Regions from separate parts of the Chitinimonas lacunae genome, predicted to be linked through region 1. Evidence: predicted binding sites of a transcription regulator. Region 1 holds the regulator's gene; each other region holds the start of a gene.
The links. The regulator FNR, encoded in region 1, switches genes on or off when oxygen is low (the NO sensors DNR and NnrR bind a similar motif). The targets are predictions, from matches to a motif close to TTGATNNNNATCAA.

Region 1 (7,462 bases):
AGGTGATCCGGCGCTCGCAGGCCAGCGTGGTCGGCTTGCAGGAACTCAATCGTGCAGCCGATGGCGAGGCGATCCGGCAAGCGCTCGGGCCGGGCTGGTATTTCCATCACAGCAGCGATCTGGGCTTTCTGAGCCGCTACCCGATCAGCGCAGTCTCGCCGCAACGTCTTGGCGTGCGGCTCGATGTGGCGGGACAGCCGCTCTGGGTCTTCAATGCCCATCTGGCCCATGCGCCTTATGGGCCTTATCAATTGGCGGGCATTGCATATTTTGGCGGTCCGCTGCGTGACCCGCGCACCAGCGCCGGCGTCAATGCCGTGGTCGCCGACCAGCAGGCCCGGGTCCGCGAAGCACAGAACTACCTGGAAGATATGCGTCGCAGCGGGGCGCTCGGCGATAGCTCGACCGTTTTGCTGGGCGACTTCAACGAGCCATCCCATCTCGACTGGAGCGCGCGCGCCGCTCAGGCGGGTCTGCAACGTGCGGTCGTTCCCTGGCCGACTTCAAGGACATTTGTCGAGGCAGGCTTTCTCGACAGCTACCGGACCGTCTTCCCGGACGAAGTTGCCCAGCCCGGTCCAACCTGGTCGCCGCTGTATGGGCCCAGCTACCGCGATACCCACTACCCTGCCGGTGTGACTGAGCCACAGGACCGGATCGACCTGATCTATCACCGTGGCACCCGGCTCAGCGCGCTCGATGCCGGGCTGGTCGGACCGTCTGGCGATGCACTGGCACGTATCGCCTATGGACAGGGAATCGGTTACGGCCAGGCCGGACAGTTTCCCTCCGACCACCGGGGCGTCTGGGTGCGGCTACGGCTGCGCGACCCGGTAAGCACCCGGCTCGACTTTGCCGGCCTACCGCACAATCCGGGCAACGACAGCGCGCTCAATCAAGGCTATGGCGACCGGGCGGCTGCAACCCCAGCCGTGACGGTGCGCTTTCAGGCCTATGGCGGTGCCTATTGGGACAGCTACGACAGCAGCCGGGGCAGCGCCATCGTTGATAGCAACTGGGCAGGCGGAGTGGCCCAGTTGCAAAGCGGCGGTTCCGGCAGCTACCACGATTTCGTGCTGACACCCGACGCCGGCACCAGTGTGGTACTGGAGCGCTTTCGCCTGCTCGACTACCAATATTGGGCTGGCGGCCATAGCGTGGGCTGGTGGGTGCTCGATGCGTCGGGCACGACCCTGGCCTCGGGAACCGCCACGGTGCCTACCGATGGCACGGTCATGGTGGAAACAGGGTTAAGTGCGGCAAGACAAGGTGAAATTACCCTACGCCTGGCGCAATTGAGCGGCGATGGCTCGGATCTGGCGATTGACGATATCGAGTTCAGACAGCGCTGAGCCGACCTAGCCGGGGCGTCCGACCCATGAAAAACGGACACATCGTGTCGATGTGTCCGCTAGCGCATTTCCATTTAGATCGGAATCGCCGCCAAGCCTGATGAAGTGCCAGGCGCCTGCGCTTTGAGGGCCGGACACGCTGACTCCGAATTGGCGGGAAATGCGCCAGCTGTCCGAACACCACGGAACATCACCATTCCCGCAAATGCAGACTTCACCGATCAGAGCGGGCAGGTTCGGCCAGCACCAAGCGGTAGCAGCCTGTCCGGTCGGGCTGTTCGACAAATCCCAATCGCTGCAGCAAACGGCACGAGGCTTCGTTGCCTGCATCGACTTCGGCCCCGACCGCTTGCAGAGCAAGCGCCTGAGCGCCCCAGCGCAGCAGCCGCGCCACCGCTTCCGACATCAGGCCGCGTCGCCACAGATCGCGCCGCAGCAGATACCCCAGCTCGGCCTCGCGCCGGTCGGCTGAGAAACTATGCAGGGAACAGGTGCCGATCGGCCCGACCTCGGGCAACACCACGGCAAATTCGTAGTAGTCGCCGCTCGCGTAACCGCGCTCGACGCTGGCAAGAAAACAGGCCATCAGGCCAGGGGAGGTGAAGACCGGGTCGCTGGCGAACGCCATGACCTCAGGATCGGAATAGAGCCGGTATAGCGCCGGCAGATCGTCGGATACGATCCGACGCAGCAGCAGACGATCGGTGCGAAGCAGGAAGCGGTCGGGATCGAGGGCAGACAAGAGAGGATGGAAGAATGGCGTAATGCCGGCACTCTGCCCTCGGCGCTCACCTCGGTCAACCGGGTGGGCGCTGCTCCGGGCGCCATTGGCCGTCTTCCCACTCAACCCAGCGCACATCGCCGCACAAGGTGCCGCAACCACGGCTACGCGCCGATTTGGCGGTGGTCAGCCGGGCGCGACCACGGGCGATCCACGGTTGCAGCAGCAACAAGGCGCCGTCCATGGTGGTGCCAATCAAGCGGGCGACTTCAGACAGCGGCAAGCGACGCTCGCGCTCCAGGGTATTACGGACTTTGTTCAGTATCATCTTCCACGACTCCTGTAGAAATTATCGCGATTCAGTAGTTGAACTCGCTACGCCAGCGAAGTTCAGCAAAAAATATTGTTGCAATGACATATCAAAAACCAATAGCAAAGACAGCGAGTGCTCGAACCTGTCCCGGTCGATGCCACCCGCCTGTTGCCCGAAACCGGGCCAATGGCCGCCACAGCCTGTGGTCGGGCTGGCGCATCAGTGCGCCAGACCACCTTTTCCTGCCGATTACCGCTTATTCAACGGATGCGTCCTCTCCCGATGACCCGGCTGCCCAGGCATCGCGGATGGGGAACGGAGAAGGAACGCGGGGAAATCCCGCCTGACGACGGTCGCCGCAGCCGGTCGAACCGGCACGTCTGGGGAAACACTGTTTTTTCAAAACAAATCAAGACTTAGCGTCCGATCCCGGCGAAGACCGGCGCGATTATTTCCAATGATTGGGGAAAATACTACTAGGGCTTACCCGCAGCCTGATCAAGCTCACGCAGATGGGCGAGCTTCTCGGCAATTCGGATCTCCAGGCCACGCGCGACCGGACGATACCACGTCGGCTCGGCCATGCCTTGCGGCAGGTAATTTTCACCAGCCACATAGCCCTCGGGTTCGTCATGGGCATAACGGTATTCGCGGCCATAACCAAGCTCCTTCATCAGCCTGGTCGGCGCATTGCGCAGATGGACGGGCACCTCGCGCGACTTGTCCTGCCGCACGAAGGCCATCGCCTCCTTGAAGGCCAGATAGCCCGCATTGCTCTTGGGCGCCACGGCCAGATAGATCACCGCCTGCGCCAGGGCCAATTCGCCTTCGGGCGAACCCAGCCGCTCGTAGGTGGCGGCGGCATCGTTGGCGATCTGGAGCGCCTTGGGGTCGGCCAGCCCCACATCCTCCCAGGCCATCCGCACGATCCGACGCGAGAGATAGGCGGCATCGGCGCCGCCGTCGAGCATCCGGCACAGCCAATACAGCGCGGCGTCCGGATGTGAACCGCGTACCGATTTATGCAAGGCCGAAATCTGGTCGTAGAACTGATCACCGCCCTTGTCGAAGCGTCGGGCATTGAGCGCCAGGGCGCCGCGCAGAAAGGCGGCATCGATCTGGCGCAGGCCCGAGGAGCCGGCCGCCGTATCGACCTGCTCAAGCAGATTCAGCAAACGGCGGGCGTCGCCATCGGCATAGGCGACCAGCATATCCACCGCCTCGGGCGTGAAGTCGAGCTGGGCCAGTGTCAGTCTGTGCGCCCGGGCAAACAGCTCGCGCAGTTCCGCCTCGTCGAGCGCGCGCAGCACATAGACCTGGGCCCGCGACAACAGTGCCGAATTGACCTCGAACGACGGGTTCTCGGTGGTCGCACCGATGAACGTCACCAGCCCCGATTCGACAAACGGCAACAGCGCATCCTGCTGCGATTTGTTGAAGCGGTGGATTTCATCGACAAACAGAATGGTCGGGCGACCTTGTGCCAGATGCAGCTCCGCCTGCTCCATCGCCGCCCGGATATCCTTGACGCCCGACAGCACCGCCGACAGGGCAATGAATTCGCAACCAAAGGCGCTGGCAGTCAGCCGGGCCAGCGTGGTCTTGCCCACGCCAGGTGGCCCCCACAGGATCATCGAATGCGGCCGGCCCGCGTCGAACGCCAGCCGCAAAGGCTTGCCCGGTCCGAGCAGATGGCGCTGGCCGATCACCTCATCGAGCCGGGTCGGCCGCAACGCTTCGGCCAGCGGTGCACGGGGGGAATGCGAAAACAGATCGGCAGTCATGGCGGCCCGGCGCGAACGCCGCTCCTCTACTGCTGGTCGGCCGACACCACATCGGCGTCGGGCGGCGGGGCGAAATTGAACTGGGTGGGATCGAGCCGGGGATTGCGCACCACCTTGTCGAAGCGGATACGGGTGGTCTGGCCGAAATTGTCGTTCAGCTCCATCTGCACCAGTTGGTTATCGCGAAAGCCCATCCGCACTTTTTCAAAGGTGTTGTCGCGCGAACGCGGACTCGCTTCGACCCATTCCAACCCATCACGGCCCGCCTGCTCGCTCAGGCGATAGGCACGCTCGAGGTCGTTGCTGCCGGCCAGCAGCGCTGCCGGACTCGAACCGAGTGCCTGATCGAGCCGCTTGACCGTGACCTGGTTGAGGTCGGGGTCGTAGATCCAGACCTTCTTGCCATCGCCCACCACCCGCTGGTCGTAGGGCTGCTGATAGCGCCAGTTGAATTTGCCCGGCCGCTGGATCGCCACCACGCCGCTGGCCGTCTGCGGCTTCTTGCCGCCCGGTTGGCTCACCGTCTGGCTGAATTCGGCCTGGAAGGCCTGGGTGGTATCGACAAAGACCTTGAGCTGAGCCAGACCGCCCGCCTGGGCTGCGGCACCAGCCAGCAACAATAGGGCGGCGCGTAAAGCAACTTTTTGCATGTTTTTTTCCACAAGAAAAACATTGCAAGACTAAGTCTTGCATCTGTCTTTTTGGAATTGGCAGATTATTGACCTTGCAAGCTGGCGCAACCGCCCAGCAGGTTTTTGAGTCCGACCGGGTCGAGCAGTTCGACATACTTGTTCTGTACCTTGAGCAAGCCGTCTGCCTGGAACTTGGAAAAAGCCCGGCTGACCGTTTCGAGCTTGAGGCCAAGATAGCTGCCGATCTCCTCGCGGGTCATGCGCAGATGGAAACCGGTGGAGGAAAAGCCGCGCGCGGCAAGCCGCTGCGACAGATTGAGCAGGAATACCGCCAAGCGCTCCTCGGCCCGCATATTGCCAAGCAGCAGCATCACGCCTTGGTCGCGCACGATTTCTCGGCTCATCAATTTATAGAAATGGCGGGTCAGGGCGGGAATATCGCGAGCCAGGCTTTCGAGCCGGGCAAACGGCAGCTCGCAGACTTCGCAGTCTTCCAGCGCCACGGCATCGCAGCCGTGACGCTCGACACCGATCGCATCGAGCCCGATCAGCTCGCCTGACATATGAAAGCCTGTGACCTGCTCACGGCCGTCTTCGGCGCTGACACAGGTCTTGAAGAAACCGGTGCGTACCGCATAGATCGAGCGGAACGAGTCGCCGGCACGAAATAGGGTCGCGCCGCGTTTGACGGGAATACGTTGGTGGATGGTGCGGTCGAGGGCGTCCATTTCCTCGGCCGTCAGGCCAAGCGGGAGACACAGTTCACGCAGACTGCAATTGGAGCACACGGCCTTGAGCTGCGGTAAGGCGAAGACTTCTTTGATTTCCTGTACCGGTCTTGGCTGCGACGGCATCGGTAGCCCCTTGCGCTTGATCGAGGTCAAAGTGGGAATTTTGCCCGCTATTTACACTACGAACAACCTAACCCCGGTATCGCGCCATGGCCATCTCCGCTTTCCCTCTGCCGCAAGATGTAGCCTTCGATGCCGAGCTGGTTCGGCGCTATGGCGGGGCTGGGCCGCGTTACAGTTCCTACCCGAGCATTGATCGCCTCAATGAATCCTTCGATGCAGACAGCTATGCCCAGGCTCTGGCCAGCCGTCGTCTCGGTTGGGTGAGACCGCTCAGTCTGTATGTCCATCTGCCCTTCTGTTCGAGCGACTGCTACTTCTGTGCCTGCAACAAGGTCGTCACCACCGACCACTCGCGCGCCGACCTCTATCTCGACCATCTGGCGCTGGAAATCTCCCAGCAGGCCCACCTGCTCGACCAGCACAGCACGATAGACCAGCTTCATCTGGGTGGCGGCACGCCCAATTTCTTTGCGCCGCACCAGCTCAAGCGGCTGATGCAGATGCTGGAGCGCCATTTCAACCGTCAGCCCGATAGTGAATGCTCGATCGAGATCGATCCGCGCGGACTCGCGCCCGATACCCTGGCCCAGTTGGCCGTGCTGGGCTTCAACCGGATCAGCCTGGGCGTGCAGGACCTCGACCAATCGGTACAGCAAGCCATCAACCGGGTGCAGTCGGCCGAACAGACCGAAGCGGCGATCATGGCAGGTCGGCGCTTTGGCTTTCTGTCGATCAATATCGACCTGATCTACGGCCTGCCACGCCAGTGTGCCAAGGGCTTTGCCACCACCCTGGCCACGGTGCGGCGCTGGCGTCCCGACCGGATTGCACTGTACGACTATGCCCATCTGCCCGAACGCTTCAAGCCGCAACGCCTGATCAACCCGACCGAGCTGCCGCCGCCGGCGCTGCGGTTCGAACTATTGCAGGAAGCGGTCAGCACCCTGCTCGAAGCCGGCTATCTCTACCTTGGCATGGATCATTTCGCCCTGCCTGACGATGAACTGGCGGTAGCGCTGCGCCAAGGTCGCTTGCAGCGCAATTTCCAGGGCTATTCCACCCATGCCGACAGCGATCTGATCGGCCTGGGCGTCTCGGCCATCAGCAAGATCGGCCCGCATTACAGCCAGAACCAGCGCGAACTCAACGAATATTACGATACCCTGCGCCGGGGCCACCTGCCGATCGCCCGTGGCCTGACGCTCAATGCTGACGATCTGGTGCGGCGGGCGGTGATCCAGGCGCTGCTATGCCAGTCTGAACTGGCATTTGAACCGATCGAGACCGCCTATCTGATCGACTTCCGCCACTACTTCGCGCGTGAATGGCCACGGCTCGAACAACTCGCCACCGATGGCCTGATCGAGCTGGAAACCGACGGCATCGTTATCACGCCGCGCGGCCGCCTGCTGGCACGGGCAGTCGCCTTGACCTTTGACCGCTATCTGAGCGAGGCACGCGATATGGCGCGGTTCTCGCGCATTATCTAGCGGCCTGGTTCTCAACCGCCCCACTGCGACAGATGAAAGCGATGTAGAGGCTTCTCGCCCTTCTGTCAGACAGAGGTGGCCTGAGCACTTCCCTCCCGCCTGGCCTCAGCCGATACCATCGCGCCGTCTCCTCCGACCAGCCCAGTAGGATGACGCCCCAGGGGGGCTTTGCTAAGCTCTCTCGATGTTCGATTCCTCATTTCTAGCCAATCTGGCTGGCTGGTGGTTGGCCGGTTTGATGGGCGGCGTGCATTGCCTTGGCATGTGCGGCGGTTTGAGCGCTGCCATCGCCTTGCAACTGCCGGCGGACCGGCCG
Region 2 (7,462 bases), 3.0 Mb from region 1:
CGGCTCGCTCGAATTTTCTGACTGAAAACTGACAGAGACGATTTGATGAAGATGAAATATCTATTAAGTGCCCTGTTGCTGGCGGCAAGTGTCCCGGTCCTCGCCGACTGCAAGCAGCCGGTTCCGCTATCCGGTCTGATCACGGTTTCTTCGTGCGATCCCGCCAAGTCCGCCTGCCTCCCGGCTGGCCAGGCGATTGTCGAGTATGCGGACAAGGTGGCAGGCAATGACGATCCGACCCAGTTGAATATGGCCTTGCATGCCAATCCCTGGCGCTTCTACGACGGCGATATGCGCATCCAGACCGTTGCCGAACTGGCCCGCAAGGTCAAGGAAGTGATCGAGAAAGAGAAGAAGGTCGAGCGTATCGCGCTGGTGGCTTCCTGGACCGGCGTGGCGCCGGCGCCAGGTCGTAAACCGCTGGCGCAGCAGTTGGCCGAAGTGGTCGGCTTGCCGGTGGGGGGATTGCAGGGCTTTCTGTGGCTGACCCGCGATGGCTCGATCCGTACCACCCAGCAGGCCGCTACCGCGCTCAACGGGAATGTCTATCGCATCGCTGAGGGCGAAGAGGTCATGGTGTCGCTCGCCACCGGCTGGGCGATCTCTCAGGAAGCCGAATTCCTCACCCAGAACAACGCGGAAGGACTGTTCCATGTGGGCGTCGGGGCGGACATCCTGCTGCTCTGTCCCGAGCGGGCTTTGCAAGCCTTCGAGGCTGCGGCCAGGCTGTCGCATCCGATCGCGGCCTACAATGCGGCGCTGATCCGTCTCGACCGCAAGCAGAAAGGCGACCGCGAAGCTGCCCAGGCGCTGCTCAAGCAGGCGGCGGCAGCAGGTGACAAGCCGGCTCAGGTGGCCTTGCAGAAGCTGAGATCGAAGCAGCGCTGAGCATTCAGCCTTGTCAAGCCCCGCCAGGGTCTGTTGCGTGGCGGGGCTTGGCTATGGATCGATAGGATGTTTATTTTTCAATGAGAACGGCTGTGTATCTTGCGAATGTTTTGCAGGATATTTTCTATTATTCCGGCTTCCCATCAGCCCTTGCCTGCCAGTAGATCGGCAATACCCGACAGGCCCAGGCAAACATCAGCAGTAGCCACAGACCCGAGGCCAGATGGAGCCAGAGCGCCGGCAGGGCAAACAGGGCAGCGGCGACACGCAGCAGCGCCGCACCATGGAGACCCAGATAGATGGCCCAGTAGCGCTGATCGGCTTCCAGTGTCCGACCGCTGTGGCCAAGGCTGACCCGGGTGACGAAGCCCACCAGCATGGTGCTGCAAAACCCCATGCCCAGTGCGTGGGCGGGGGCGGCGCCGACCTGGACGCCCAGGGCGGACAGTCCCTGCAACAGCAGTGCCGGAGCGAGCCAGGCGAACGACAGATGCAGCATGGCGAGCAGCCGGTTGCCAAAGCTGGCGAACAGCCCCCAGCGCCAGCTTGCATGGCCAAGGCTAGCCGCCAGCACAAAGGCCAGCGTCGCTTCGAGCAGCGGCCAACCGACCAGCCCGGCCGGCACCAGCGCGACACTCAGCAGCAGCCAGCCATCGAGCAGCCAGTAGGGCCGCCATGGGGTGATCTGTGGCAGGACCGATTGGGTGAAGAAGGGAATCATCCGGTGCGACACGATCAGGAATACCGGCAGCAGGAAGGCCCACAGGCTGACCTGACGCGATTGCCACCAGAGCATGCCTTCGCCTGACCTCACCCATAACAGCGCCAGCATCAGGGCAATCGCCCCGGCCGCCATGGCCCAGAACAGGCGCATGGCATGGCGCTTGTCCTCGACCTGACTGCGCTGGATGCACTGTAGCCAGCGCAGCGTGGCGATGCTCCAGCCGATCTGCATCAATAACAGACCCGCCGCCGGCCAGCTGCCGCCCTGGGTGAAACCAGCCAGCGCCAGCAGCAGGCCGGCCAGATAGCCCAGCGCAATCGGCGGATGGCCACCGACCGGGGGGACGCTGAGCCAGCGCGGTCCGGCCGTAAAGATGAATCCGAGCATGAACAGGGGGAAGACGCCCAAAGGCATCAGTACCGCATGGATCAGCATGGCCGGATAGGCGCTGTTCTGCGGCACACCGAGGCGCACGGCCCACCACAGGGCCAGGCTCAGCAGCGCCAGCACGCCTGCGCTGAAATAAAGCCGGTGCGGCACCCGCAACAGCCTTTGCAGCGAGGAAACGGGACGGTCGGATTGGGGTTGGTCGAAGACGGTCAGGCTCATGACTTCACCTCGCGGCGGGCTTGCATATTGCGGCCGATCCGGCCCAAGGTGGCCCGATCGAGTCGGGAAGCCGCGCCGTACAACTCGCGCTCCTCACGTTCGGCATGGGCGGGATAGCGATTGGCAAACGATTCGAGTTCGGCCGGCCGCACGGGTTGGCCATGCTGCGCGACCGTCTCCAGCCACGGACGGATGGCACGCCACAAATCGCCCAGTTGTTCGTGTTCGGCTTCAAGCTCGGCGATGGCGCGGTCGAGCTGCGGGTCACCCAGCTGGCGCAAGGCCGGAAACAGGTCTTCCTCTTCGTCGGCATGGTGCAGGCCGGCGGCGACATCGAAATAACGCAGGATATTTCTCGCTGCGACACTGGCTTCCTCATCGAGGCCGCGTTCGGCCAGGTGCCGGTCGAGCCGCAGACTCAGGGCGGCAAAGCGCCGAACCTTGTCGTGGCAGGCCATCAACAGCGCGATCGGGTCGTCAAAGCCTGGCGCGGCACTACTTCCTATCGTCAACATGGCCAGTCCGTATCGATCAAAGTGAACAGGCTCTTATTCTCTACCTATCCCGTTGGGCGCGAACTGATCGGCATCAAGGGAAAGACGGGCGGTTGCCGCCCAGGCCGCCGGTCAGCGTGTCGATAGCCGTCGGTCTGGTGCAGGAATACCGCGGCCAGTCTGTACTATGCTCACCTCAATCGCAGCCGGGCGAAGCCACCTGCCGCTTCACCCTCGCCGTCACAGGCTGCGCTGACACATAACATTCCCTTCTCAGCCGATTGGCAATCCTGATATCGATAAAGTCGCAGATGGTAGGCGTAATTAATAAAAAACTGCTTGTTTTGTGCAAGATATACCTATGAAAAATGGAGAAATTGTTGATTTATGACAATTTCTCCTGTCTCTCGCCCGGCATCGGACCGGGCGGTTCCAGCCTGAAGCGTCACCTGAGTAATTGGCCGAGAGTCGAGCCGGCCAGGGTTTCCAGCCGGAGTTTCTGAGCGAGGCGACAAACGATGAGCGAATGGCATGAACTCTATCTGCTGGGGCAGCGTCAGCTGATCGGCCGACCGGGCTGCCGCACGGCCCAGGCCGCCTGGCTGGCCGACTGTCTGCGCCGTAATGCGGCTTGCGAATATCTGCGCGGCCATGGGCTCGATGGCTCGGGCGCGCTGGCCAGTTTTCGCTCCAGGCTGCCGCTGGTCGATTACGACACGCTGCGACCCTGGATAGACCGGGTCACGGCCGGCGAAGCCGATGTGCTGTTTGCGGGGCGAGCGGTGGCTTGCGAATCGACCGGTGGCAGCGGGGGCGGCGCCAAGCTGATTCCCTACAGCGCCCATTCGCTGGCCGATTTTCGCCGGGCGCTGCTCGGTTGGCTGGCTGACGTGATCCGCAGCTACAACATCGGCACCGGCCACGCCTACTGGGCGATCAGCCCGGCCACCCGCTCCCTGCCTGAGCCGGCACCGCAGGTGCCCTATGGTCTGTCGGACGCCGACTATCTCGGCCCCGAAGCGCTGCCGCTGTTTGCCCGGCTGTCGGCGGTCGATCTGGCCGTGGCGGGTTGTCGTGAACTCGGTGCGTGGCAACTGGCCACCTTGCGCGATCTGCTGACCTGCCACGATCTGTCGCTGGTATCGGTATGGAGTCCCACCTTTTTTCTGTCGCTGCTCGAAGCGATTCCCGACCAGGCCGAGGCACTGCGCGAACTGCTCGGGCGCGGCGGGACGCTCGGGACACGCGAAGTCATGCCCGATCCGGCCGCGCTTGAGCGGCTGGACGAGTATCTGCGCAAGGACGACCCGGCCATCCTGTGGCCCGGTCTCAAACTGATCAGTTGCTGGGCCGACGGTGCGTCCCGGCCGTATTTCGCCCGTCTGCGCCGGCTGTTTCCTTCGGTCACGCTGCAACCCAAGGGGCTGCTGTCGACCGAGGCGGTGGTCAGCATTCCCGATTCATCGACCGGCCAGGCCTTGCTGTCGCAGGACAGCGGATTTTTCGAATTTCTCGACGAGGGCGGCGAGCCCTTGTTAGCCGATGAGATCGTGATCAGCGGCCGCTACGAAGTGGTGATCACGACGGCAGGCGGCCTCTACCGCTACCGCACCGGCGATATCGTCACCTGTACCGGCCACGGCCCGGGCGGACAGCCGGCTTTGCGCTTTGTCGGGCGCGGCAATCTGAGCAGCGATCTGGTGGGCGAGAAGCTGACCGATGAATTCGTCCAGCGGGCGCTGGCCGATCTGGCCGGTTTCCGGGCACTGGTGGCCGACGCGGCGAGCCGGCGTTATGTGCTGGTGTTCGACAGCGATGCCGATGAGGCGACCGGCGCGGCAGATCGGGTCGAATCGCGGCTGATGCGCAACCCGCAATACGCCTATGCCCGGGCGCTGGGCCAGTTGCAGCCCCTGGCAGCGCGGCGGGTGCGGCAGGCGCAGCATCGCTATATCGCCCGCATGCTGACCCAGGGCCGCCGCCTGGGCGATATCAAGATGCCCGGATTGCTGACCGCACCCGAATGGCTCGATATTTTTGCGGCCTAAGCCGCGTCCGGAGGCAGATGGTGTTCACATAGCACGATGGATGTGCTGAAACTCATGCTTTCCCAGAGCGTCCGCGACCGGTTCGTTACCGGTCTGCACGCTAGCGCCTTTCCAGCCACGTTGGCGTCAGCGTGTCCAGCCCACAAGGCCCAGGCACGCTACTCAACCAGGCTTCGATTCCGCATTCAGCGGAAAGGCCCTAAATAAGCGGCTTCGCCCCTACGCGGCCGCCCCCAAAAAACTGGCCCAAGCCTCTCCTTCATCCCGTCCAAGACTTCCCCGTCACCCAACCTCACCCCGGCCGAGTCGCATCGCTGCCGGAATCCAGCTTTATCCGTCGGGCCTATTCAGAAGAAAGCCCCGCTACAGCGCTTTCGCCTTTATTCTGCCAATCCGACCAACTCTGCGGAGACTCTGCCGTCCATGTCCTCTTCCTCACTGACCGTCGAACCGTTGTTGCAGACCGAGCAGGGGCTGTTTCGTCAGCTCTACGCGCTCTATCTGCACGATCTGTCCGAATTCAGCGATTTCTACCAGCTCGACGCCACAGGCCATTGGACGCCCGACTATCTGCCCACCTGGCTGGCGCCGGCTGATCCGCGTGTGCGTCCTTTTCTATTCCGACTCGACGGCAAGCCGCTGGGCTTTGCGCTGGTTGGCGCCAGGCCGTTTCCGTATAGGAGTGTCGAGGCGGATTACCGGCTCAGCGAGTTCTTTGTCCTGCGCCAGCATCGGCGCGGGGGTTGGGGGCGTCTGGCGGCGCAGTGCCTGTTCGACCGTCTGCCCGGCTGCTGGGAAATGGTCCAGTTGGCCCGCAATAAGCCGGCCATCGCTTTCTGGCAGCGGGTGATCGCCGACTATACGGGCGGGGACTACCAGAACCTGCTGATCGAGGGTGAGATGGGGCAGCGCTTTCGGTGTGCCGGTCATAAGGCCGGCGCTGCGCCCAGCCTTGCGGGCTGAGCGAGCTGGCGTCGGCCGCTGTGGCGGCTGAGCCATCTTCGTATAATCTGCGCCGCCGCAGCCGTTTTCTGTTTGATCAGACGGCTTTTGCGAGGATGTTTTGATATGGCTGTGCTTAGGGCATTTCCAGTCAATTCGGCGTCAGTGGGTCCGGCCCTCAAAATGCCGGCTCCTGGCACTCAACCAGACTTGCTGCGATGCCTACTTCAGTGGAAATACTCTAGGTGACGAGTGACAGGGGGCGCATGGTTGGGAGAGGGGGAGGCGGTGTCCGATCTGAGGATGCCGTAGAGCGGGGGATAAGCAGGATAAATATTTTGTGCAAAATATCTGCGAGATCTGTTGCTATGTTTAATAAGAAATTAAATATTCTTTCGCTTAACTGCTGACTTGTTGGAAGCGGATGAAAGAACAGAACAGGAAAATCATGGATGCCACCATTGCCGTCGTCGACCTGCAAGCCGCGCCACAGATCGATGTCACCTTTGTGCCCAAGCTCAATCTGGCCGATTGCCAGCATGGCAGTCCGGTGCTGCGCGAGCTGGCGGTGCGCAGCAACACCGATCTGGGCGACCTGGCGCTGACGGTGGTGGCCGAGCCGCCTTTTCTGCACAGCAAGACCTGGCGGATCGATGCGATGAGCGCCGGCGACACCTGCCGGCCGCACAATCTGGACTTGCTGCTCGATGCCGGTCTGCTGGGCCGGCTGACCGAAGCGCGGCCGGCGACGGTGCGCTTTGCACTGCATCAGCGCGACAACCCGGCGCAGGTACTGGCCAGCCGCGAACTGACGGTCGAGCTGCTGCCGCAGAACCAGTGGGGCGGGCTGGCGAGCAGTCCGGAGATGATCGCTGCCTTTGTCCAGCCCAACGACGCAGCCGTGGAGCGGGTATTGAAGCGGGCGGCCGAGATTCTGCGTCAGGCCGGCCAAAGTGGTGCGATCAACGGTTATCAGGCCGGGGCGACCGGCGCCTGGACGCTGGCCCAGGCGATCTGGGTGGCACTGGGCGGCTTGGGGCTCGATTACGCCCAGCCACCGGCCAGCTTCGAGCATCGCGGCCAGAAGATCCGCAATCCGTCGCGCGTGGTCGAAGCGGGCCTGGCGACCTGCCTTGATGCGACACTGCTGTATTGCGCCGCGCTGGAGCAGGCCGGCCTGTCCGGACTGGTGGTGTTTATCGAAGGCCATGCGCTGGCCGGGGTCTGGTTACAGAACGAAACCTTCGGCCATGCCGTGGTGGACGATGTGATGGCGCTGCGTAAACGGGTCCGGCTGGGTGAGCTGATTCTGCTCGATCCGGTGCTGCTGACCCAGCGTCCCGTGCCGTCGTTCCGGCAGGCCAGCGACAGCGGCGAAGCGGCCATTGCCGAAGTGCGCGAGCAGGCGTTCGAGCTGGCGGTCGATATCCGCCGTGCCCGCTTGCAAGGGATCAAACCGCTCGACAGCCATCAAGTGCAGCTTGCCCTGGCGCCGTCTGTGGCAGCCGGCACGGTCGAGCCGCTGTTCGAGCCGGCGCCCGATCTGCCTTCCTATTCATTGCACCCCACGCCCAACCGACCCGAAGACCGTCTGACCCGCTGGCAGCGCAAGTTGCTCGATCTGTCGCTGCGCAACAATCTGTTGAGTTTCCGCGCCGGCAAGAAGTCGCTGCCGCTCGATGCGCCGGACCCGGGACGACTCGAAGACCTGCTGGCCGGCGGGCAGAGCCTGAAACTGCTGTCCAGACCCGTGGCGA
Region 3 (7,462 bases), 3.0 Mb from region 1:
GATCTGGCGGCAATCGAACAGCGTTGGGATATCCGCTTTACGGACTATTTCGCCTGGGAATGCGACAAGCTGGCCACGCTGGCCGCCGACGGCCTGTTGACCCTCGATCGACAACGGCTCCAGGTACTGCCACGCGGCCGACTGCTGGTGCGCAATATCGCCATGGTGTTCGACCGCTATCTGCGTCTGGGGCAGCCGATGCAGCGCTATTCCAAGACCATCTGAGCCTGTCCTGCCTCATGGCCCCCACCCCGGCCGGCGGCTATACTCGCCGGCCTTTTTCCATTGAGCCATCGGAACCGACCATGACCACCCTTCCCGCCTGTCCGCAATGTACGCAGGAACATACCTATCCCGATGGCGAGCTTTATATCTGCGCCGATTGCGGTCACGAATGGCCGATGCAGGCCGATGTCGCTTCGGATGAAGCAGCCACGGTCGTCAAGGACGCCAACGGCAATGTGCTACAGGATGGCGATGCAGTGGTGCTTATCAAGGATTTGAAGGTCAAGGGCAGCTCGATCACCCTGAAGCAAGGCAGCAAAGTCAAAAGCATCCGTCTGGTCTCAGGCGGCGACCACGAGGTGGATTGCCGCATGGAGGCTGGCAACTTCATGCTGAAGGCGTGTTATCTGCGCAAGGCCTGAGCGCTCGCTGTAACAGTGGAGAGTGGTCAACCACTCTCCGCTTAGCGGTTCGGAACAGGCAGACACCTTCCCGCCACTGCCTCTCCTGCTCCCCCTGCATCAGGTTGACTGATCTTTGGCGCCATATCGGGAGAGCCCCAAGACTCCGAGCAGGACCACTGCCACCACCGCGCAGGCCAATAGCCACTTCGAGTCATCCGAATCCGTCGCCACTCCGACCGGACTCTGCTCGGCAGCCAGGTGGAAATACAGCTCGTCATCACCCGGTCGGGCCAAGGAATAATCGGCGAATTGCGTCACCCACCAGGAGTTCGCCGCCGGGGTCGCGTCGCCCAGCGCGCTATGCAACAGTTGCTCGCTGAAGTCAGCATCGAGCGCCTTGGCAAAAAGTATATGGCCGGGTGCCTTGCCCTGCTCGCCAAGACTTGCCTGCATCCTGCCTTGGGTAAGCAGGTAGACATTCAGATAGCGCGACTCGGTCTCCACAGCGGTTGGGGCTGCTCCCTTGGGTTCGCGGTAGGGATAGAACGGCCTGTCGGTGCGAAAACTCATCCTGATCGCCCCGCTATCGATCTGACCGGCTCCGGCACCAGTAAAGCGAAATGCCGTCAATATCCAACCCTGGCGGGTATAGCGCTGTAGCCATTCGGTCAATTCGGGGCGGGACGGGTAGCCATGGCGGCCAAGCTAGCCATTGAGCGCGGCGGCATCGTTGGCGGCCAATACGGCTGCTTCGTAATTGCCGATCTTGCGGGTTTCCAGCACCGTCACAGGTTCTGCATCGGCGGGAAGCGCAGCCGCCTCTGCAGCCGGGGCGGGGGCGAGTGTCTGTTCATGTTCGCGGATGTACTGTTCGAGCTGGTCGAATAAGCTGCTATCGGCCCGAGCGAGTTGTGGACGGGTCGGTGTGGGCACCAGAAAGCCCAGCTCGGGTGTGTCGGAGCGGAAGTTGGCGCGGCGGATAAAGTGTTCGGTGCGGTTGGCGGCGTCCCAGATGATCAAGGCATCTTCGCCCGTCACCACCACCTTCTTGCCCTCGGGCGTCACCACGGCACATGCCTGTGCCGTCGTACAGGACAGCCCAAGCGCCATGCCCAAGCCAAGAACCGGTTTCAACCGCTGCCATATTGTCATGATTCCGCTAACCATCACTGATCGGCATAGAGACGCGATGCTAACCATCCAGGCAGTGACCCAATATTGGTGGAAATAGCAAGACATGGCGTTCACTCCATCACCTCCAACCACCCTCCTCACCACTGCGGGAAAAATCAACCCGAAAAACGGCTGATCGAGCGCCGGAAACCCTAGGCCAAAGCAGCGCTTGACCTCGATCAAGCATTTCCCAGCAAGCCTGGCCGGGTGGGCACCATACACAATATCTAGTGCTATTCTCGCCGCACAACCACTAGATAAAGTGTCCCATGTCCATCGAGCACGTTATCAAACGCGACGGTCGCCGCGTTGCCTTCGACCCGGAAAAGATCGCCGCCGCCATCGCCGCAGCAGGTGCCGCCACCGGGGAATTCGACCAGGCCGTTGCCGGGCTGTTGAGCCGCCGGGTATGCCTCAATCTGGGCGACGGCGAACCCGGCATCGAAACGATCCAGGACAAGGTCGAGGCCGCGCTGGTCGCCGCCGGCTACTGGCGCACGGCACGTGCCTATATCGTCTATCGTGAACGGCACGCCCAACTCCGCTCGCTGGGCGGCACGCTGCTCGATGTGGAAAGCAGCATGGAGGAATACCTCGAACAGCGCGATTGGCGCGTCAACGCCAACGCCAATCAGGGCTACAGCCTGGGCGGGCTGATTCTCAACGTGGCGGGCAAGGTGACCGCCAACTACTGGCTGGAACATCTCTACAGCCCCGAAGCGGGCGCGGCCCATCGGGCGGGCGATCTGCATATCCATGATCTCGATATGCTGAGTGGCTACTGTGCCGGCTGGTCGCTGCGCCAGCTCCTGACCGAAGGCTTCAACGGCGTCCCCGGCAAGGTCGAAGCCACGCCGCCGCGTCATATGTCGGCGGCCATCGGCCAGATCGTCAATTTCCTTGGCACCCTGCAAAACGAGTGGGCCGGCGCCCAGGCCTTCTCCAGCTTCGATACCTATATGGCCCCGTTCGTCCGCCGCGATGCGATGGACTACCGCTCGGTCAAGCAGGCGATGCAGGAGCTGATCTACAACCTCAACGTCCCCAGCCGCTGGGGCACCCAGACCCCATTCACCAATCTGACCTTCGACTGGACCTGCCCGGCCGATCTGCGCGAGCAGATTCCCTATATCGGCGGCGAGGAAATGCCGTTCTGCTACGGCGAACTCCAGGCCGAGATGGACCTGATCAACCGCGCCTATATCGAAGTGATGATGGCCGGCGATGCGCGCGGCCGGGCTTTTACTTTCCCGATCCCGACCTACAACATCACGCCCGACTTCGACTGGAACCATCCCAATACCGATCTGCTGTTCGAGATGACGGCCAAATACGGCCTGCCGTATTTCCAGAACTTCCTCAACTCCGATCTGGAACCGCATATGGTGCGGTCGATGTGCTGCCGCTTGCAGCTCGACCTGCGCGAGCTGCTCAAGCGTGGCAACGGCCTGTTCGGTTCGGCCGAACAGACGGGCTCGGTCGGGGTGGTGACGGTGAATTGCGCCCGGCTCGGTTATCTTCATGCCGGCGATGAGGCAAGGCTGCTGCGGGCGCTCGATCGTCTGCTCGATCTGGGCCGCGATGTGCTGGAGACCAAACGCAAGGTCGTGCAGCGCTATATGGACCAGGGACTTTATCCGTACAGCAAGCGCTACCTGGGCTCGCTGCGCAACCACTTCAGCACGCTCGGGGTCAATGGGCTCAACGAGATGATCCGCAATTTCAGCGGCGACCGGCTCGATATCGCCAAGCCGGACGGCCAGGCCATGGCGCTGCGGCTGCTTGACCATGTGCGCGGCCGGATCGCCGAATTCCAGCAGCAGACCGGCCATCTGTACAACCTCGAAGCGACGCCGGCCGAAGGCACCACCTACCGTTTCGCCCGCGAAGACCGCAAACGCTGGCCCGATATTCTGCAAGCCGGCACGGCCGAGCAGCCCTACTACACCAATTCGAGCCAATTGCCGGTCGGCTATACCGACGACCCCTTCACGGCGCTGGCCATGCAGGAAGCGCTGCAAGGCAAATACACGGGCGGCACGGTGCTGCATCTCTATATGAACGAGGCCGTATCGAGCGCGACATCGTGCAAATTGCTGGTACAGCGCGCGCTGGCCAACTTCCGTCTGCCTTATCTGACCATCACTCCGACCTTCTCGATCTGCCCGCGCCATGGCTATCTGAGCGGGCGGCATGAATTCTGTCCCAAATGTGACGCCGAGCTATTGGCACGTCACCCAACGCATCCCAACCCCAAGCCAGGAGATAACAACCATGACCACCCCAACGCTGGAACGTCCGTCGGACCAACTGCCGCAGGCGCAACGCACCCGCTGCGAGATCTGGACCCGGGTAATGGGCTACCACCGGCCGGTCAGCTCGTTCAACACCGGTAAGCAGGGAGAATTCCATGAACGCCGCTTCTTCGCCGAACCGCGCGAGGTCTGAGGCAGCCGCGCCGGCCCCGCTGCTCGGGCCGGCGCGGCCTGAGCAGGCGGCCATTGCCGGGCTGGTGCCGTTTTCCAGCCTCGACTGGCCGGGCCAGCTCAGCGCCGTGCTGTTTATCGGCGGCTGCCCCTGGCGCTGCCACTACTGCCATAACCCGCATCTACAGACCCGCCACGCCCGCTACGACTGGGAAGCGGTCTGCGACTGGCTGCACAGCCGACGCGGTCTGCTCGATGCGGTGGTGTTCTCGGGCGGCGAACCGCTGTCGGAGAGCCAGTTGCCGCAGATGGTCGCCACGGTCAAGGCGATGGGCTTCAAGGTGGGCCTGCACAGCGCCGGCATCTATCCCAACCGGCTTGCCGCTGCCTTGCCGGCGCTCGATTGGGTCGGCCTCGATATCAAGACCCGTACTGAGGACTACGACCAGCTTACCGGTCGCCAACGCAGCCACTGGCCGGCCGCCATCAGCCTGGAAATGCTGCTCGACGCGAACTGCGAGTTCGAATGCCGTACCACCTGGCATCCCAGCTGGCTTGCCGAATCGGCCTTGCTGGACCTGGCCCGCAGCCTAGCCGAGCGCGGCGTCCGCCATTACGCCGTACAGAACCAGCGCAGTACGCCCGATCAACCGCCCGAGGCCTGGTTGAGCGAAACGGCGCAGCAATCGCTTCATCGTTGGTTTGAACGCTTTGATTACCGGCAATAGCCCGAAGAGGTTGAGGAAGGTCCAGTCTGTTGGAGGGTTTGGAGCTCGGGTTGATTGCGCTTTGAGCGGGTGGGAGGGAATCGGCAGATGGAGGTTGATAGAGAGCCATTCCAATTTATGTTTATTTATCAACATATCCAGCCATATATCTAGCATCATGTTTTCCCAATTTTTTAAAAAATGGGAATTTCCTGCTCTCCGCTTGATCGGCATCGTGTGCCGACATCTTGGTGCGTTGGACATATAGCTGACGCACCCTATTTTTTGTTGTCGGCACCGCAGAATCGGCCTGCCGGCTTTTTCTAGTCCGAATGGGGGGGAGGCCTATCCGGACAGACTAGCCATTTAGACCGATTTCACGTGCGGGCGCCGAGTCCTAGCATGAACCGTATTGCCTTCCACCGGACCCCCGCATCATGGCCCACAAACTCGACATCGAATCGCTGCTGGCCCATTTGCCGCTGTTCCGCAATCTTGACGAGGCACAGCTTGCACTGATGGCTCAGGCGGCACAGGAAGTACGGGTAGCCAAACATGGCTTTGTCTTCCAACGCGGCGACCCGGCACACGGCTTGTACGTGGTCGCGGTAGGCGGCATCAAACTCGCCATTCCCTCAGTCAGCGGTCAGGAAAAAGTCATCGAGTTTTTCAGCGCCGGTCAGGCGTTCGGTGAAGCGGTGATGTTTCTCGACCGACCCTATATGGTCCAGGCCCAGGCGCTCGAAGACACGCTGCTGCTCTGGATCGACAAACACGATATCTACGCGGCGATCGACCGCGATCCCTCTTTTGCCCGCCGGATGCTGGCCGGGCTTTCCCTGAGACTGCACGCCCTGGTACAGGACATCGAAACCGTCAATCTGCAAAACGCCTCGCAGCGGGTGATCGGCTTTCTCTTGAAACAGCCGCGCGATGGCCAACAGGTGCAATTTCCATTCAACAAGAACGTGATTGCCTCCAAGCTCGGCCTGACGCCGGAAACCCTGTCGCGGCTGCTGCACCAGTTAAGTAGCAAAGGCTATATCTCGGTCGATGGCCGCGATGTATATATCCACGATGCCGCCGCACTCGAAGCACAGTTCTACGGCCAGTGAGCCAACCGGGCCAGCCAGGACGGACAACATATTCAGGAGGAAGCTCTTCGCCGCCAATGCGAGCTACTCATGAAAATCAATCTGCCGGTTACTGATATCGAAGTCCTGTTGCCTGAGGACGAATTCATCTATTCGCGCACCGACCTCAAAGGGGTGGTCGTCGAAGCCAACGAAGCATTTGTCCGAATCAGCAATTTTTCGCGCGAGGAAATGCTTGGCCGTTCGCATAACCTGGTACGCCATCCCGATATGCCGTCCGAAGCCTTTGCCGACCTGTGGCGTGACCTCAAGGCCGGCCGCCCCTGGCGCGGCATCGTCAAGAACCGGCGCCAGGATGGCGGTTTCTATTGGGTGGTCGCCAATGTCTCGCCGGTGCGCGAAAACGGCCGGGTCGTCGGCTATCAGTCGATACGCAGCCGTCCCAGCCGCGAAGAGGTCGCTGCGGCCGACGCCGCCTACCGACGAGTGCGGAGCGGCGATAAATCGCTGGCCATCGAACATGGCCGGGTCGTGCCGCGCCGCTCGATCTGGCAACGTCATCTGCATTCCTTACCGACCCAGATGCTGCTGGCCGGTCTGGGCGCGGTGCTGGGGGGAGGCTCGCTGCTGTTCGAAGGCGATCATGGTCCAGGCACACTGCTCGGTGCGGCACTGCTGCTGTATGGACTCTATTTCCTGCTGATCTTGTTGCCCCGCGCCCGACGCGATCTTCATGCGCTGGCTGATTGGCTGGAACACGTCCTATGTGCCGGCGACCTGCGCCGCCGCTTTATCCTCAACCGCCATGATGTGATCGGCACCATCGCCCACCGGGCCGACAAGCTGGCCGCGTCGATCCAGGCGACGGTACAGGGTATCGGCGATGTGGCCGACCAAGTCGCCTATGCGACCGAGGAAGTCCACAACGGCGTGCGTGTCTCCGACGAATCGGCCCGCGATCAGCATCATGCCTGCTCTTCGGCCGCTGCCGCGATCCAGCAGATCACGGTGTCGATCAGCGAAGTGGCCAACCATGCCCACCTGACCAAGACAACCGCCGAACAGGCCCAGGAAGTATCGCAGCAAGGCCGCGAAGTCACCCGTGATGCCTGCCACGCCGTCAGTTCACTGGCCGAAACGGTGCAGCGCTCGGCCGAACAGGTCGAAGCGCTCGGTCGCCGCTCGGCAGCCATCGGCCAGATCACGTCCGTTATCCAGGACATCGCCGAGCAGACCAGCCTGCTTGCCCTGAACGCCACCATCGAAGCGGCCCGCGCGGGCGAGGCCGGACGCGGTTTTGCCGTGGTGGCCAATGAGGTGCGCAAATTGGCCGAACGAACCACCCAGGCCACCCGCGAAATTGCCGCCACCATCGAGACCATCCAACGCGAAGCCGATCAGGCGGTCGAGGGTATCCGGCTCAGCGCTCGGCA
Region 4 (7,462 bases), 2.9 Mb from region 1:
AGCCGGGCGTTCGGTAGCGTCGAGCCAGTTCTTGACCAGCAAACCCAGTTCGGTATCACCGCTGATCCGTAGCCGGCGTTGAAAGAACAGGGTGTCGGCATCGACCTCGCCGCGTAACAGCCCGAAGAAATCGATGGCCGCAGCGCCCAGTTCCAGATCGACCGTCTTTCCCCAATAAGGCCGGAACTGGCCATCCTGGCAGCGGAACAGGCAACGCAGGCCCAGATCGCTGACATCGATGGCGAAACGGCGGCCGTTCAGTTCAGGTGGTGGTTCGAGCCAGCGGCAACGCTGGGCCAGCGCCAGCCCGGCTGTGAAATGCAGCGACAGCAAGGCAGGCGGCAGACGCCGGCCCAGCTTGGCCAGCCCAGGGGGAAAAGGTGGCAGGGATCGCATAAGGATTCCGGAAAAAATCGATTCAAACAGCGGCACACAAAAGCCTGGGACAACAAGTCAGCCCCGGCTATGCCTCCTCCAGCCAATCAATACCAGCGCGGCCATGCCAGTAGCCGTTACAGCGCGCGATGCCGGCCGGCGGTGCCACCGCTTCAGCGCTCAGCCCGCGCCGTAGCCGGTCAAGCGCGGCGATGGCCGCTTCGGTGCCGCTCGAGTGCGGGCTGACCCGCCAGACCGCCGCGCCCAGGGCGGCAAGCTCGCCCGCCTGGGCCAGCAGGTCGAGACATTGCCCCGATTGGGTCTGGATGCCATTGATCGCCAGGAAGTCGGCCGATTCACGGGTACGCAGATCCAGGCCGTCCGGGTAATCGATACAGCGGAAGCCGCACTCATCCTTGCGCAGATGGAAATGTCGGGCGGTAAAGCAGCGTGCCGAGAAAGCCAGCGGCATCCGGCCCCACACCATGACTTCGCATTGCAGGGCCGCAGGTTTTTCTGCCAGCAGCGTCTGGAGTCCTGGCCGGTCGAGCTCAAGCGGCGCCACGAAACGTTCGGCCCCCAGATCCGCCAGCCAGGACAAGGTCGCGCCGTGATAGGCATTGAGATGCGGCCCGGCCACGAAGGTCTGGCCCGACAAGGCGCGGATCGCACCGATTTCGCCGACTTCGAGCGGAAAATCGGTCTGTGCCGCCAAGCGCTTGATCTGGCTGATTTCCGCCGCCGATTCGACCAGGGTCGGGGTCGACAGATAGACCTGTTTCCCCGCCGCTTTCAACTCGCTTGCCAGCGCCTGCCAGTCGGCCAGTCGCAACTCATGGCGGCGGCTACAGACGGTTTCGCCGAGATAGACGATATCGACCGGGCTGTCGGCGATCCGGGCATAGAAGTCGAAGGTGGTCTGGCGCGGCCAGTAGTAGAGCAGCGGACCGAGCGAGATCCGGCAATCGCTTATTTCCATGGTCGGTCGAACGCTCCCTGGGTGGTTTGCGAGCCCTCAGCCTGGCGGGCCAGGCTGGCCTGCCAGTCGGGTCGCACGGCATAGCGGGCGGGGGCGGCATGGGCCGCGTCGAGGGCGGCGCGCAGGGTGCTCACCACCTGGGTCACATAGGCCGGACTGCGCTGACGGCCTTCGATCTTGATCGCCCGCACCCCCATCTCGGCCAGACGGGGTAACAGGCCGAGGGCGTTAAGACTGGTCGGCTCTTCCAGGGCATGGTCAAGCCGGCCTTCGACATCGAAGCGACCTTTGCACAGCGTCGGATAGGAAGCCGACTCGCCGGGGCCATAACGGTCGATCAGCAGTCCGTTGAGTCGGGCATCGAGATGGCCGTCGCGTTCGCTCCAGCGCACGGCATGGGCGGGTGAACAGACGCCCCGGTTATTGGGGGAGTCGCCCGTGGCAAAACTCGACAGCAGGCAGCGGCCTTCGGCCATCACGCACAGGCTGCCAAAGCCGAACACTTCGATTTCCACGCTGGTCTGGCGGATCAGCCGCTCGATTTCCTGCAAGGTCAGCACGCGCGGCAGCACCACGCGCCGGATGCCGAAACGCTCGCGCATCAGCTCGATGGCGTCGGCATGGGTGGCCGAGCCCTGCACCGACAGATGCAGCCGCATATCGGGGTAGCGATCGCGCGCATAGGCCAGCAGGCCCGGGTCGGCCAGAATGACGGCATCGGCACCCAGGCCATGGGCGGCATCGACGGCTGCGTGCCATTCTTCGGCGCGGCCCGGTTGGGGAAAGGTATTGATGGCGAACAGGACTTTGCGTCCCATCTGGCGGGCCAGGGTGAGGCCGCGTCGCAGATCGTCGTTGCCAAAGTTGAGGCCCGCGAAATTGCGGGCATTGGTTGCATTGCGAAGACCGAGGTAAACCGCATCGGCCCCGGCTTTGAGCGCGGCCTGCAAGGCAGCGAAACTGCCTGCCGGCGCGACCAGTTCCATAGGTTGGGCGGGAAGGTTCATGGCGGCCAGTCTAGGCAGGAGCACAAGCGGTCGCCTTGTCGCAGATCAAGCCTTAGGTGCGGAAGCCGCCACAGCCGGCGCCTGTTGCTGCAAGGCGCGGAAGCGGCCCAGCACGCTCAGCAGCATTCCCCCCAGCCAAGCTTGCGACAGCGCGAAAACCAGACCCGCTGCCAGTGCAAACGGTGCCGGCGCCAGCGGCAGCACAAGCAGCAGCAACCAGGACAGCAACACCAGTGCCGCCTGGGTCCGTTGCCAGACGGGCGAGAGCAGCGTTTGCATCGCCGGTACGCGGGTCCGGGCCGGCAGCCGTTTGCGCAGATGCAGCCAGACCAGAAACGGAATGATCTTCCCCAGCATCGCATTGACCGGCAGTACACCGCCGCCGACCAGGGTCAGCGTTCCCAGCCACCAGCCAAGCGGCCAGCCGGACGGCAACCAGGGGGCGGCAAACGCGAGCAAGGCGGCCAGAAACCACGAAGTCAGGCTGACCAGCCATAAAGGCCAGGCCGGATCATGACGGCGGCCGGCCCGCACCACAGCCAACAGACCCAGCGTCGCCAGCAGGGCCAGCAACAGGGCGCCTACGGTCTGCCATGGCAGCGCCAGCCCGAACAGCGCAGGCAGTCCCGCCAGCAAGGGCAGCCAGATCAGCCAGGGCAAGGCGCCATCGAGCCGGGTCGGCCAGCGGGGCGTCTGCCAGAACATCGGCAGCACCGTGGCGGCCACCCCACCCAGCAACACTGCCAGCCACCCACCCAGACCCCAGCCGACATGGAGGTCGAGCACCGTCCATAGCGGCAATTGCCACCAGCCGGCCAACATACCGGCCAACCCCGCCCCAAGAGCCAGGGTCAGCAACAAGGCCAGGGCGATATGGCGCAGTACCCGGGTGGTCAGATTCATCACGACGATGCGCTGTCCCACCACGCCCAGCAGCAGCGCCACCAGCCCCAGCGGCAACGCCCCCGCCAGTGCGGCCACGGCAAAACCACGCGGGTCGCCCCCGAGAAAGCCCCAGCCCAGGGCCGTGGCGCTGAGGGTGCAGAGCGGGGCAATCCACGGTGCTACCCAGCGCACCCATGGCACCGGCACACCGGCCAATACCGGGAAGAGCTGGAACAGGGCTCCCAGCATCACTGGCAATAACATGCCGACGGCCAGCAGATGGACCAGACAGAGGCTGATCGGCGCAAATCGCTCGGGCAGACCGGCCGTCGGCCCGAAAGCCAGCGTCAAGCCGGCGATCATCCCGAGCCATGGTGCCGGCAGCAGACAACCGAACACCACGCCGGGCTGCGGCGCCTTGTCGAAGTCGAGTGCCGGCGCGGCTGTCATGGCGACACCACCATATTATCCTCCCCGACCACCCGCTCCAGATCGGCCACACGGAGCCGGCACATCGGGTAGAGGACGTTTTCTTCCTTGACGTTGTGCTGCTGGATCATCACCAGCAAGGTATCGACTTCCGACAGCAGCACCTGGGCATCATGCTCACGCAGCGGTTCGCGGCAGTTTTCCAGCAGCTCAAGAATGCAGGCATGCTCGTCGCGCATCACCACCGTCGGACCAAACCGCATCCCGGTTGCCTGCTCGAAGGCGGGGAATAAGCGCGTTTCCTCGAGATTGAAATGCCCAGTCAACGAACGCTCGAAGGCGGCAAACCGGCGTTCCGCCTCCGCCCAGTCGCCGTCGCGCACTGCCGCTTCGACGGCGGCCAGCTCATCGTCGGCCTCATGGTGCTGATTCAACAGCAGGAAAATGGGGTCCATGGCGCTTTGCTCCAAGGCAATGACAAGAGTGGTCATCGTATGCCCTGCCTGGTTGCCCGGCCTTGATCGCAGGCAATTCCATGGGGAGTGGATCGGTGAAGCGCTTGATGGCGGTCAAGGGATCGGGATAGAGGGGTAAGGTGGGGCTGGGATAGCGGACGCAGGAGTATTAGAAAGTAATCTGCAAAATACTTGCAAGCAGTTACCTTATTAATAAAGAGAAATAAATAATATCTAACTCCACCACTCGATTGCCGCCTCCACTTTGCCTACGGACACCGCTTCAACTATCCGCTTCTGCGCAAAAGCACGATCCGGGTGTCCAGACGGCCCATCCCCGGATCGTCGGAAACGGCACGGCATCAGGCCAGTTTTGTCGATGCCTTCTCATCCGCCTGCCATTCGATCCACTGCTCGCCCTCGCATCCGCTTGAACCGGCACAGCCGCCGCACGATCTGGCGCAGCTGGGCAAGCGCCGTTCGACCAGCACCACCCGGCCTTTGCGCAGCCAGGGTTGCAGCCGCTCCAGCAGCGCTTCCTCGCTCAAGCCGCTCTGCCTGCTCAACTGCCGCAACGGCAAAGCACCTGTCTCGATCAATCGTTTTCTCAGATCGGCCAGCAGCATCGTTTCTATCCTCTCAGCAGCACCAATCGACGCGATGGCAGCAACAGCCCCACTCCACTGAGCGCCAGCAAGGCGACCACGGCGGGCAGGATCGGCACTTGTCCGGCCGCGACGACCCGATATAGCCAGGCGACGCCATAAGCAAGCGTCAGCGTCCAGCCGGCGGAGAACAGCATCCAGCGGGTGCCGACTTCGGCTTTGAGTGCAGAGAGCGCGGCGACGCACGGGGTATAGAGCAAGACGAACAGCAGATAGGCGAAGGCCGTACCGGCGTCGCCGAAACGTGCCAGCAGCTCGCGGTTGGCGGGGTCGGCAGCCGGACGCTGGGCAGCCTCGGCCTGGAGTTGGTCTAGCCCTAGCGGGTCGGTCAGTGAAGCCGCCAGGCCACCGAGCTTTTCAGGGAGGGTGTCCAGCGCAGCCGAGACTTGGGCGCCGATCGTCTCCGGCCCCGCGGCTTGCTCGGCCCCGCCGCCAAGTCGGCCATAGGTCGCGAGCAGCGTGCCGGCCACCGCTTCCTTGGCGAGGACGCCAGTCAGCAAGCCCACTGTGGCCGGCCAGTTGTCGGAGCGGATACCCAGTGGTGCCAAGGCTGGCGTGACGGAACGGGCAGCGGCGGCCAACAGGGAGTCGTCCGGCGCCTCGGGGCGCAGTTGCAGCTCGGTGTCGATCGATGCCAGCAGATTGACCACCAGCACCATCGGTACGATCAGCTTGCCGGCGCCGAAGACGAAACCGGCCAGCCGATTGAGCACATGACGTGTCACATTGCGCAGATCAGGCGCATGCCAGCTTGGCAATTCCAGCAGTTCGCCGCTTTGATCGCCGCGCAGCCAGGCATGGCGCAGCAACAGGCCGGTAGCAAAGGCCACGGCAAGCCCGATCAGATAGAGACTCAACACCACCAGTCCACCCTGAGTGGGGAAGAACACGGCAGCGAACAATACATAGACCGGTAGTCGGGCGCCGCAGGAGACAAAGGGAATCATCATCGAGGCCAATACCCGGCTGGTGCGGCCTTCAAGAGTGCGGGTAGCCAGAATCGCTGGGACATTGCAGCCAAAACCGACCATCAACGGTACAAACGCCCGGCCAGGCAGACCCAGCGAGCGCATCAAGCGGTCAACCACGAAAGCGGCGCGGGCCAGATAACCGCAGTCTTCCAGCAACCCGAGCGCCAGATAGAGGCAGCCCAGCGTAGGAATAAAGCTGGCCACGGTCCGGATGCCTTCGCCCAGGCCATTGGACAGCAACACCACCGCCCAGGCCGGCGCCTGGACCGCTTCGAGCAACTGGCGGCTTCCGGTCACGAACAGTGCACCTGCCAGGCCGTCGAACGCCTCGACAAAGGCACCGCCCACGTTGACCGACCAGCCAAAGGTCGCGTACATCACCAACAGGAAGATCGGCAGGCCCCATATCCGGCTCAGTGCCCAGCGGTCCCAGTGCTGGTGCACGCTGGCGTCTCCGCACCGCAGCACTGCCAGCTCGCACAATTCGGCGATCCGGGTGTAGCGGGCGTCGGCAACCGCAATATCGGCCTCGTCGCCATAGATCGCTTCCAACTGCCTGCATTGTTCGGCCACCTGCATGATCGCCGTGGCGGGCGCCTCCAGACTGCCTTCGAGCGCACACAGGGCATCGAAGCGCCCGAGGCCGGCGCTGCCGAGCACGGAAAGCGCCGTCTCGACCGGATCGGCATAACGCTGCGGCACCGGTGAGGCGGGCCACGGACGGGCCAGCAATTCGTACACCCCTTCCAGCCCCTGTTCCCGATTCGCCACCACTTCGACCACCGGCACGCCCAGCGCTGCCGACAAGGCCGCAGCGGAAATCTCCCGGCCGGCATCCTTGGCCAGATCGCTCATACCAAGCAGCACCACCAGCGGCAGCCCCAGTTCAATCAATTGCAGAGTCAGATAAAGCTGGCGTTCGAGCTGACGTGCGTCGAGCAGATTCAGCACCAGATCGGGCGGCGTGTCGCGCAGATAGCGCCGGACGACCGCTTCATCCTCGCCGCCGCCTTCGCACAGGCTGTAGAGGCCGGGCAGATCATCGAGCAGATGGCCAACCGTGCCGACCCGCACCGTACCGGTCTTGCGCTCGACCGTGACGCCCGGCCAGTTGCCGACGCTCTGTCGGCTGCCGGTCAGGCGGTTGAACAGACTGGTCTTGCCGCAGTTGGGATTGCCAACCAGGGCGATCCGGCTTGGCTTCATTGCGCTTCCGCCATCCGATGAATTGCCAGAGCCGCCGCCTCATGCCGACACAACGCCAGACTGGTCTGGCGCACCCGCACTTCGATCGGGTCACCCAGCGGTGCGCGTGACTTCACTTCGATCACGGTTCCGGGCAGCAAGCCCAGCGCCAGCAAACGCCGGCGCAGCGGCGAAGCGCCAATGCGAAAAGCTACAACCTGCCCGATTTCACCGGGCTGCAAGTGACTTAATAGGGTATCCATCTATCCCGCCTTTCTGTTAATGAGAACCATACTCAACAACAGGGAAAGGTGGATTGACCGGGGTCAAGTAGATGGGAAATCTGTGCAATCAGGCAGGCAGACTTCCTCTCAGGCGCTCCCTTCTTCTTCCCTCGCCAAACGGAAAAAAACCAACTGTGATAGGGACTTTCTCGCCTTGCGTTTTGTTAGCCACCGTGATGCAATTGGCATTTTTGTACAACATAACAACAATGGCTGTACATAAGAAA

Region 2: a site for FNR is predicted at 2,800-2,813, ahead of ACFOW7_RS06560 (hemerythrin domain-containing protein). Genes of this name have one in related genera too.
Region 3: a site for FNR is predicted at 1,972-1,985, ahead of ACFOW7_RS06590 (ribonucleoside triphosphate reductase). Genes of this name have one in related genera too.
Region 4: a site for FNR is predicted at 4,235-4,248, ahead of ACFOW7_RS06690 (hemerythrin domain-containing protein). Genes of this name have one in related genera too.

The regions. Positions count from the first base shown of each region.
Region 1 is NZ_JBHSBU010000001.1:4,523,864-4,531,325, reverse strand. It holds gene ACFOW7_RS19410 (endonuclease/exonuclease/phosphatase family protein) at 1-1,352, shown strand, start outside; gene ACFOW7_RS19405 (GNAT family N-acetyltransferase) at 1,567-2,094, opposite strand; gene ACFOW7_RS19400 (FeoC-like transcriptional regulator) at 2,150-2,401, opposite strand; gene ACFOW7_RS19395 (replication-associated recombination protein A) at 2,863-4,170, opposite strand; gene lolA (outer membrane lipoprotein chaperone LolA) at 4,197-4,820, opposite strand; gene fnr (fumarate/nitrate reduction transcriptional regulator Fnr) at 4,886-5,656, opposite strand; gene hemN (oxygen-independent coproporphyrinogen III oxidase) at 5,743-7,146, shown strand; gene ACFOW7_RS19375 (sulfite exporter TauE/SafE family protein) at 7,331-7,462, shown strand, end outside.
Region 2 is NZ_JBHSBU010000001.1:1,564,440-1,571,901, reverse strand. It holds gene ACFOW7_RS06570 (hypothetical protein) at 52-888, shown strand; gene ACFOW7_RS06565 (NnrS family protein) at 1,016-2,221, opposite strand; gene ACFOW7_RS06560 (hemerythrin domain-containing protein) at 2,218-2,736, opposite strand; gene ACFOW7_RS06555 (GH3 family domain-containing protein) at 3,234-4,763, shown strand; gene ACFOW7_RS06550 (GNAT family N-acetyltransferase) at 5,187-5,726, shown strand; gene ACFOW7_RS06545 (DUF4011 domain-containing protein) at 6,154-7,462, shown strand, end outside.
Region 3 is NZ_JBHSBU010000001.1:1,573,224-1,580,685, forward strand. It holds gene hemN (oxygen-independent coproporphyrinogen III oxidase) at 1-225, shown strand, start outside; gene ACFOW7_RS06580 (zinc ribbon domain-containing protein YjdM) at 306-647, shown strand; partial or broken gene ACFOW7_RS06585 (DUF2330 domain-containing protein) at 747-1,868, opposite strand; gene ACFOW7_RS06590 (ribonucleoside triphosphate reductase) at 2,072-4,198, shown strand; gene ACFOW7_RS06595 (hypothetical protein) at 4,158-4,250, shown strand; gene ACFOW7_RS06600 (anaerobic ribonucleoside-triphosphate reductase activating protein) at 4,213-4,956, shown strand; gene ACFOW7_RS06605 (Crp/Fnr family transcriptional regulator) at 5,373-6,050, shown strand; gene ACFOW7_RS06610 (methyl-accepting chemotaxis protein) at 6,120-7,462, shown strand, end outside.
Region 4 is NZ_JBHSBU010000001.1:1,594,488-1,601,949, forward strand. It holds gene ubiT (ubiquinone anaerobic biosynthesis accessory factor UbiT) at 1-396, opposite strand, end outside; gene ACFOW7_RS06675 (U32 family peptidase) at 464-1,354, opposite strand; gene ubiU (ubiquinone anaerobic biosynthesis protein UbiU) at 1,345-2,361, opposite strand; gene ACFOW7_RS06685 (hypothetical protein) at 2,407-3,696, opposite strand; gene ACFOW7_RS06690 (hemerythrin domain-containing protein) at 3,693-4,130, opposite strand; gene ACFOW7_RS06695 (FeoC-like transcriptional regulator) at 4,493-4,756, opposite strand; gene feoB (ferrous iron transport protein B) at 4,762-6,972, opposite strand; gene ACFOW7_RS06705 (FeoA family protein) at 6,969-7,214, opposite strand.